Regions from separate parts of the Paenibacillus sp. sgz302190 genome, predicted to be linked through region 2. Evidence: predicted binding sites of a transcription regulator. Region 2 holds the regulator's gene; each other region holds the start of a gene.
What was found. The regulator Rex, encoded in region 2, represses fermentation and respiration genes when NADH is low (regulators of the CRP and FNR family bind a similar motif). The targets are predictions, from matches to a motif close to TTGTGAAATATTTCACAA.
Positions count from the first base shown of each region.

Region 1 (3,114 bases), on a different contig from region 2:
TTGCTATGCAACGAGCGGCGCCGAAAGCGCCTAAGAGGCTGCCTGCCATTGCACAATTTGCAATGGGGCCTCGTCGAATTCGGCGATTTGCGGCATTTCGGCGCATTTCCTGGGAAATAATGAACGGAATTGTCGAAACGTTAGGGTAGGGAGCGCCTTTCAAAAAATTACCAGAGCCCGGAAGGCACAGTATAGCCATAATAAGGACGTTGAATGGTTGTATTTCCATCGGGGGAGGGAAGTGGTTATGGGTGAAGCTCCTGCATTAAGGGCTTTAATGATTCGATCCGCTTTTGCCGCTGTGCTTGTGTTAGCAGGTGCGGGCTTCGCCGGGTGCAGCACAGGACCGCATCGGCCGGAGGCGTCAGGCACCCCTGCAATCAAGGCCTCTCCCCAGACTCAGGCAAAAGCCCTGACTACTCCCGGCGCCGCAGCTTTTGAGGATGACTCTATCGTGGAGAGGCAGCATTTTTATTCGGGCGTCCGCCGGAACAAACCTCCGATAGCCTCGCCGACACCCCATGCCCGGCAAAAAACGGCCTTTATAACGTTTGACGACGGCCCTTCTCAAAGCACGGACAAAATTTTGCGCATTTTGAAAAGCAACGGCGTGCAGGCGACCTTTTTCGTCGTCGGTTCGGACAGCGGCGAGGGGAGGGCGCTTTACAAAAGAATTGCGGCAGACGGGCACGCACTGGGCAATCACACGTTTTCCCATAACTACAGGTCGATTTATAGATCCGTGGAGGCATTTAAAAATGACGCCCGCCGATTGGACCGGCTGCTGGAGGAGACTGTCGGCTACCGGCCGGACATTATCCGGTTTCCGGGGGGCTCGAACAATCATTTGAGCCGGAAGGCGGGCGGAAGGGGCATCATGAGCCAAATCGTCAAAGCGATGCAGGAAGACGGCTACCAGTACTTCGACTGGAATGTCAGCTCGACGGACGCGGCGGCTCCCGTGCAGGATAAAGACATGATTATCGCATCGGTGCTGGGCGCAAGCCGGGGCAAGCAAAACATCATCGTCCTGATGCATGACAGTTCCTTCAAAACGACGACCGTCGAAGCGCTTCCCGTGATCATCCGCCGGTTGAAAGAGGACGGCTTTCGATTTGAAAAACTGACCAAGTCTTCGTTCACGTTTCACTTCCTGGAGTGACAGCTAACAAAAAAAGAAGGGGCAACAGCCCCTCTTTTATCTCAATTTAGGTTTTAGATGCAGCGCCACGAACAACTTGTCGATCCATTTGTGAATGTAAGGGAGGATCAAGTGGTCCACGCCGAATTTGCCTGCGTTCGCGCCTGCCGCAATAATGAAGAATCCGAGAAGCATCAGCCAAGGGTTCGTGCTAACGGTGCCTGCAAACATGTACATGCAGTTCATAATCAGCCCGAAGAATACCGCTGCGGTCGTCAATGCGCCAAGTATAAGGCCCAGACCGACCAACAGTTCGCCCCAAGGCACGAGGAAGTTGAAAATGCCTACGTTCGGCAGAGCGAAACCTTTGACGAAAGCCACGAAGTTCGGGTATACAAGATCCGTTGTCCCCGCAGCCAGCACCGGCTTCGTAACTGCGCCTTGCAGATAACCGGCTGCGTCGAACGCTTTTTCCCCTGTAATTTTGTGCCAGCCTGCAGTGACCCATTCCCAACCTACATACAATCGAACGAGAGTCAGCAGCATCGCCGCGTACTTATTTTCTCTTAGCCATTTCATCATTTGAACCAGCTCCTCTCTTCTATGGTTTTAGTATAAACCCGTTTTTCCCGTACGTATGTGAAAAAAATCACAATATAATGCCTATTTTAAGTTACCACTCCAAAACCGTCGTCGGGTACTTTAGATGCCTCGCAAGTGGTCGACCGCCTGTCGTGATTCGGCGCAACATTGGGCGCAAGTGGTCGACCGCCTGTCGTGATTCGGCGCAACATTGGGCGCAAGTGGTCGACCGCCTGTCGTGATTCGGCGCAACATTGGGCGCATGTGATAGACCGCCCGCCGTCATGCAGCGGAACATCGGGCACTGGGAGCTGAACGCGGTACGATCCGTTTGTTAGGGCCAGCGGCAGCCGGTTTTTGCCCGGATTCTTGCAGCCCGAATGCTTCTTCCAACAATGACACATAATACAAGCAGAAAGGAGCTGACCGAGCATGAATCGCAATGATTCCAAAGAACAAGTTCAGCACGAGCAGCAAAACAAGGAGCTGCAAAAGCAATCCGCTGAATTCGGCAAAGAAGGCTTTGTCGATAAAAAGCTGGATGGCCCGAACCAACCCGCAGATTAGGAGGACACTATGAGCGACCAGGAGCAACGGAAGCCGAAGGCGGCCGGGCGGGAGCATGAAGAGCCGGGCGGCGGGCTCGATCCGTTCGAGATCGACTTCCTGCCGCAATTCGAGCACGGCCGCGGTCCGCGCGAAGCTTTTGTCAACGAGCAGGGGGTCGTCATCGGCGACCATAACTACGAATCTCCGAATTCTCCTCTGGAGAATTGGAGCAAGGATACCGACCCGTTCGTCATGGCGGGCGACGGTTGGGTGCATCCTTACAAGGATATCGGCTTTCAGACAGCCGAGAACCGGGACTATTTCGAAAAGGGCATCTCCCCGCAAAGCGGCATTTTCATGCATCCGGATAAAGATGTGGCATACGAATATAAGCTGGGGCAGGCCGAACCGGGCGATGATTCCGGCAAAAAGGATGACGAGGCGGAAGCGTAGCTTTCGCTTTTTTTGCATGGTGTACAGGCTGGCTGAGCTGGTTCTTGCACGGTGTGCAGCCAGTGATGGGCTAATGCGGGCGGAGCGTTTTTTTCGGCCATCTATTCGGGAAAACGGCATTAAAATAAATAAAGCGTTTACAGGTGAGGGGAAATGAAGTAGAATAGTTGTATGACAAGTTAAAATAAATTTGTATGACAAGTTTGGAGTGGAGGAATAGACATGAAAGCAGGTATGTATGTCGCCGAGAAACAGGTGCAGCCGGCATCCGTCGAGATTCCGGTTGTGCAGGAGGGCGAAGCGCTAATCAAGGTAGCTTATGCGGGAATTTGCGGTACGGATATGATGATCTATGCCGGCAAGCATCCCCGGGCCAAGGCGCCTTTGGT
Region 1 is NZ_JBZYAO010000016.1:104,300-107,413, forward strand. It holds gene AC6RNO_RS18835 (polysaccharide deacetylase family protein) at 248-1,162, shown strand; gene AC6RNO_RS18840 (DoxX family membrane protein) at 1,199-1,723, opposite strand; gene AC6RNO_RS18845 (hypothetical protein) at 2,156-2,290, shown strand; gene AC6RNO_RS18850 (DUF3905 domain-containing protein) at 2,300-2,725, shown strand; gene AC6RNO_RS18855 (alcohol dehydrogenase catalytic domain-containing protein) at 2,948-3,114, shown strand, end outside.
Region 1: a site for Rex is predicted at 1,779-1,796, ahead of AC6RNO_RS18840 (DoxX family membrane protein). Genes of this name have one in related genera too.

Region 2 (3,114 bases):
CATCGTCCATTATCGGAACGGGAAGCGTCCTGCGCTTCCATGAAGTCCAATGGGCAACCGTCGGCAAAATGATCATGACCTGGGTCATTACCATCCCGATCAGCATCGTCTTGTCTTACTCGATTTACTTCGTGTTGTTTAAGTTGTTTTAGATGAAAAACCCGGGCCAGTATGTGGCTCGGGTTTTTTGTTATTTTTGCAAAGCGCGGCGGGGCGCTGCAATGCGGCTATGGAGCGAGCCGCTTGTGCGTTGCATGTGGCTGTGGAGCGAGCCGCTTGTGCGTTGCATGTGGCTGTGGAGCGAGCCGCTTGTGCGTTGCATGTGGCTGTGGAGCGAGCGCTTGCACGCTGCATACGGCTGTGGAGTGAGGCGCTTGTGCGCTGCTTGCGCTCTGGAACGTGCGCTTGCACACTCCTTGCGTTGTTCTACGAGCCACTTGTAACGCTCTACCATAGCCACTCTCAGCGTTGCGTCGAATTGAATGGCTACAGCACGTTAGATGTGTGCGCAAGATCGCGTATTTGTTTTGTTTGTTGAGCTTCGCAACCAGGAGCGGTTTTAAAGCCGAACTTTCACCGGTTTCCGCTTCTTTTTGCCGTCCGCCCAAAGACGGCACTTCGCGCCAATGAAACGAATTGGCTCGACAGCCGGAAAAACCTACAAAACTCCCATGACGCCGTAGACGTTATCCCCACAGAATGAAAACAATCGTCTACTGAAACAATTTCAAGCTTTAAAAGCGTAAAAGTTGGAAACGAGTACATTATTTTCGTTAAAATAGAGGCTGCTGAGAAAACATACATTGGAGAGACGCATCATATTACGGGTAGAAAACCAGACTGTTGATAAAGTAACGGGGTAGAGGAACCAAAAGGGGCACAATCACTCTTCAGTAACCTACGGCTCTCTCCTGTACGGGTTACGGCGTTGGAACAAGCAGCCTGGCACAGAAAAAACCTGCGAAAGTCAGGCTGTTTCAGCAGAAATGGTTCATTTCGGCAAAAAGCCTGCGATTGTGCAGGAATTTTCGCTAAAAACGCTTCTCAGCCCATGTTCGCGGCGAAAAGCCTGCACATTTGCAGGAATTTTTCGTATCCAGCGCATCAGCGAGCAAAAAACTGTACTTTTGCAGGTTTTCTCCACGTTGCTAAGCAAATGTACTGCCTGCTGCCATGCGAGTTTTTCGCCGATCCAGCTTCCGGAGGCTTCTGCAGGGTTTTGTTTCTCTTCTGCAGGTTTCTGCGGGTTTCTGCGGGTTTCTGCAGGTTTCTGCGGGTTTCTGCAGGTTTCTGCAGCTTTCCCCTGCGTCCTGCTGCAAATTTCCGCATAGCGCGAGCCCTTGGCCTAGTCCAAATAATAGGCCAGACTCTGCAGCTCGGTCGTGAAATCGGCATGGTGCACGCGGATTTCGGGCGGCACCTTAATGATGACCGGCGCAAAATTAAGAATCGCTTCAATGCCGGCTTCGACGAATTGATTCGCCACATTTTGCGCTTCCGCTGCCGGTACCGTAATGATGCCGATTCTGACGCCAAGCCGCGATATCGCTTCTTTCAGCTCGTGCGTCGGCTGCACGATCAAATTATTGATCGTCTCGCCCGTTTTCTCGGGCATCGCGTCGAATACGGCGACAATTTTCATATCGTTGCGCAAATATGTGTTGTAGTTGCACAGTGCCCGCCCCAGGTTGCCCGCCCCGACCAGAGCGACCCGGATATGGCGGTCCAGCTTCAAGATCTGCCTGATCTTCTCGATGAGATAGCCGACGTCGTAGCCGATCCCTTTTTTGCCGAATTCCCCGAAATAGGCCAAATCTTTGCGGATTTGCGCGGGGTTCAAATCGAGCTTTTGCCCCAGATCCTGCGACGAGACCGTCATAATATTTTTCATCGCCAGCTCGTTCAAAAACCGCAAATAAATCGGCAGCCGGCGGACTACAGCTTCGGATATTTTTTGTGTCTTCACCGCTGCGCCTCCCCCATCCATTCCTCAATTCTTGGAATCATTTGTTCCGTCGTCATATGTTCAATCTTCGGACCGGGCAGCGAATAAAGAAAATATTTGCCGTACTGCGTATCGATAACGCGGGTATCGTAAATAATAACGATTCCTTTATCCGTAGCCCGCCGCACGAGCCGCCCGAATCCTTGTTTGAAACGAATGACCGCCTGCGGCACGGAAAATTTCATAAACGGATTTTCGTTCCGCTTTTTAATATTTTCACATTTGGCTTCAATGAGCGGGTGATTCGGAGGCTGAAACGGAAGCCGAATAATAGCCAAGCAGGACAACGCATCGCCCGGGATGTCCACGCCTTCCCAGAACGAGCTTGTACCCAGCAGCACGCAGGAATGGTGGTCCTGGAACATGCGGGTCAGCTTGCTGCGGTTGCCGCTGTCTACGCCCTGTCCAAGCACGGTAATCCCATGCGGCTTTAACCGCTCCTTCATGCCGGCATGAATCTGCTTTAACATCCGGTTGGATGTAAACAGCACGAGCATTCGGCCGTTGGTAACCAAAGCGACATTGCTTAAAGAATCGATAAGTGCTTGTATGAAAACGGCGTCCCCGGAAGGGCCTTTAATCGTCGGAAAATCTCTGGGAATACAGACCAGCGCCTGCTCCCTGTAATTGAACGGGGACGGAAGCTGCACCGTTTTGAGCTTGCCGGCCTCTTCGCCGGCGGGAATTTGCAAACCGAGCTGATCGGCCGAGTATTGGAACGATTTGTTCACGGATAACGTAGCCGAAGTCAAAATGATGCTGTCTTTATTTTTGAAAAAATGCTCCTGAAGCAGCGGACTCACATCCGTCGGCACACTGATCAGCTGCAGCGACTTGCTCTTGGAATACGTGCCGGCTTCCATCCAGTATACGTAACCTTGATCCTCCATTTTCATGAAAAAATGAAGCGCATCCCGGTGCCCGTAAAGCTCCTTCAAAGTTCCGTTCAAATCCGTCACGATGCTCTGGACTTCCAGAACTTCCTGCATCTCTTTGATCTCGCTCAGCATTTTGTCGAGCGTGCGGAGCGTATCGTTCATGCTCAAATAAATGTTGTCCTCCATCATCGTCAGCTCGCTCCAATGCGCCGGCAGCGCCTCGGGCTTCAT
Region 2 is NZ_JBZYAO010000005.1:242,487-245,600, reverse strand. It holds gene AC6RNO_RS09095 (inorganic phosphate transporter) at 1-152, shown strand, start outside; gene AC6RNO_RS09090 (hypothetical protein) at 987-1,331, shown strand; gene AC6RNO_RS09085 (redox-sensing transcriptional repressor Rex) at 1,346-1,966, opposite strand; gene dinG (ATP-dependent DNA helicase DinG) at 1,963-3,114, opposite strand, start outside.

Region 3 (3,114 bases), on a different contig from region 2:
AGGCTGTGCCCGGTGGCGATGACGCAATCGTTCTCCGCTATGACGACCGGAACCTCCTTCGTGAACATTGCGGCAGTCTCCCGGGGAGATAGGAACGTCGCGCCGAACGGCAGTTTGGGCAGCCCCCTGAGCAAAATATAGCTCTCGGGAATCGTTCTCGAATCCAATTCCGCATCCGTGACGGCAAACGCCATAATATGGGGCGGATGGGCCATAATGATCGATTCGATATGCGGCTGCATTTCATATATATACTGGTGCAGCAGCACGGAACGGCTCGGGACTTTGCCGGCCTCCTTGCGCCCGTCTTCGATTTTGACGAGGTCTTCGGCTTCCAGGTATTTGCGGTCCCGGTTGTACGGCGTAATGACGAACGAACGCTCGTCGATCCGCTGGGAGAATGTTCCCTGGGTGCTGGTGAACAGTTTCTGATCGTAGGCGCGCTGGATGAACTTGCACATGTCGCGGCGGATTTCTTTTTCTTTTGTCGTGCAGCGGCCGGGAACGAAGTCCGGGATGGACGCGGCAGGTTTCGTCCCGAGCTGCTCCGGAGCCAAAGTTTGCAGCGTTCCGATCCGCCGCGCGTTAATTTCCAGTCTGGCGCAGTAATCAAGCGTCTCAAAAGCCATGAACGCCTCGAACAGCGTCCGTCCGCCGACGACAACGCCGTGATTTTCAAGCATTACGGTGTTTATCCCCTGCTCGAAAACAGCCGCAATGTTTTCCCCCAGCCGTTCGCTGCCGGGCAGGCCGTAGGCCGCCATCCCTACTTTGCCGCAAATCAGGTGATCGCTCGGCAGCACGTAAAGATTCGGAATTTTTCGCACGATGCTGAATGCGACGAGTGCAGGCGGGTGAGCGTGAACGACCGCCCTGAGATCGTTTCTTTTGCGGTAAATAAGCTTGTGGAACGGGTACTCGCTCGAAGGCTTATGGTGTCCGACTACGGTTCCGTCGGGCTTTACGCACACAATGTCGCGGCGGCTCAGCTCACCCTTGTCAATGCCGGCAGGCGTAATCCACATATCGCCGTTATCGTCGAGAATGGAAATGTTTCCTCCCGATGTCGTCGTCATCCCGTACCCGTAAATTCGTTCCATCATCATCAAAATTTGATCGGCCGGATGCAGCAGTTCGTCCTTCATGCTTCCTTCCTCCCCGGTTCACTAATTTTTGTAAAATCGGCGGCGGCGCTGCCGCCTGTTGTTTCCTTTCGGTAAGCCAGTCCGTATATTCCCGCTACAAACAAAGCTCCGCCGATCAGGTTGCCCAAAAAAACGGGCGCAAAATTGCTCGCATAAGCGCTCCAGTTCGACTGCCCGGCGAAGATCGCGGCGGGGATCACAAACATGTTCGCCACCACATGCTGAAACCCGATCGCCACAAACGCCATCGTCGGAAACCAGATGCCGCCTATTTTACCCGCGCCGTCCTCGGCGCCGTAGGACAGCCAAACCGCAAGGGCGACGAGCCAATTGCAGCCGATCCCCGACAGCAGTGCGGCCACAAACGGCTCTTCCGTTTTGACATGCGCCAATTGGGCCAGCTTTTGGACAAAAACCCCCTGTTCGGTCAATCCCGCCAAATGCCCGAACGCGTAGGCGACGAACAGCGCTCCGGCAAAGTTCGCCACCGTAATGACGGCCACATTCCAGGCCGCGCTCCTCAAGCTTATCCGCTTGGCCAGGTAAGCGGCGGGTACCGCCATCATATTGCCCGTCAGCAGCTCGCCGCCGCCAAGCAAGGTAAGAATCAGCCCGAGAGGAAACAGCGCGGCCCCCATTAATCCGCCGACCCCGCTCCACAAAGGCGGAAACGCGGCACTTACCCTGATGTAAAGCAAAAAGCCGAGCGAAATGTAGGCTCCTCCCAAAAAACCGAGCGAGAGCTGGCGTCCCAGGCTCATATGCGCCTTCTTTTCGCCGGCGGCTGCAGCATATTCCCAAATGGTCTCAGGCTTCGCAAACCCCATACCGCACGCACCTCCAACGAAGCTTTCTCGACCTCAGTATAGAAAAAAAGCGCGCCAGAGTATGTGAAAATTATCACAATATTATGCGAAAAAAAGATACGGGCTCCCGCAGCTGTCGCGGAAATCCCGTACTTGACGATCAGGTCACATTAATTTCATATTTTTTACAAATTCCACAAATGCCTTAACAAGTGAAATTTCTAGGGATGTTTTGCGATAAATCATCCAGGATTCACGCAGAATAGGTTCGCCGTGTTTTGTTCTTAACTGGATCCGGTTTATAGTTTCATTATCTTTAAGTACGATTGCGGGTATGATTGCATAGCCGAAACCGCTTAATACCATCTCTTTGCAAGTTTCCATATTATCAACTTCCATCGTGATTGTCGGTGGTTTTGAAAAAGTTTCCTTCCACCAATTATCAATTAAATTCTCTAAGGACCAGTCCGTTTTATAAATGATTCTTGGCAGGTCAGGTAGTTCGCTTAATGAAATTTCTCTCTTCGATACAATCCAAATATTTTCAGTCATGATCAAATGTTTTTCTTCCGCCCAGTGATAATCTCCCCGGATAAAGCCTATATGAACATCTTGCTTATAGACCGAATTTGTTAGTTCTGAGCTTCGGTTAGACGTAACTTTAAACTCGACATCCGGGTATTCCGAATGAAATTTATTTAAAATAAAAGGAAGCCGGTACCGCGCTAGGCTGCTGGCGGTTCCAATTTTTAACGTGCCCGATATCTTATTATCCATACTTTGGACAAATTCTTTTACTTGTTGTAATTGCAGCAGCATGCTTTCCGCATATTTGGCCAAGTATTCGCCTTCCGGTGTGAATTCAATGCCGCGTCGTCCTCTGTGCATAATTTTCACACCAAACTCTTTTTCTAATTGCTGAATGCGGTAACTTAACGACGGCTGAGAAACATATAAAATTTCGGCTGTCTTTGTAATATTTTGCTGTTCGTATAACGTTAGCAGCATGGTCCAATCTTTATCTTCCATTGAATGCCGCACCTCTTTCGTTTTCACTGAATTATTCATTTTGAAATATAAAATTATTTTATTAAAAACAATAAAAAATTAATATTTGTTCTATTGTGAAGGTTCTGTGAATCAACTATGAACTTGTCAATGTT
Region 3 is NZ_JBZYAO010000027.1:8,527-11,640, reverse strand. It holds gene AC6RNO_RS24890 (class II aldolase/adducin family protein) at 1-1,145, opposite strand, end outside; gene AC6RNO_RS24885 (formate/nitrite transporter family protein) at 1,142-1,972, opposite strand; gene AC6RNO_RS24880 (LysR substrate-binding domain-containing protein) at 2,117-2,980, opposite strand.
Region 3: a site for Rex is predicted at 2,034-2,051, ahead of AC6RNO_RS24885 (formate/nitrite transporter family protein). Genes of this name have one in related genera too.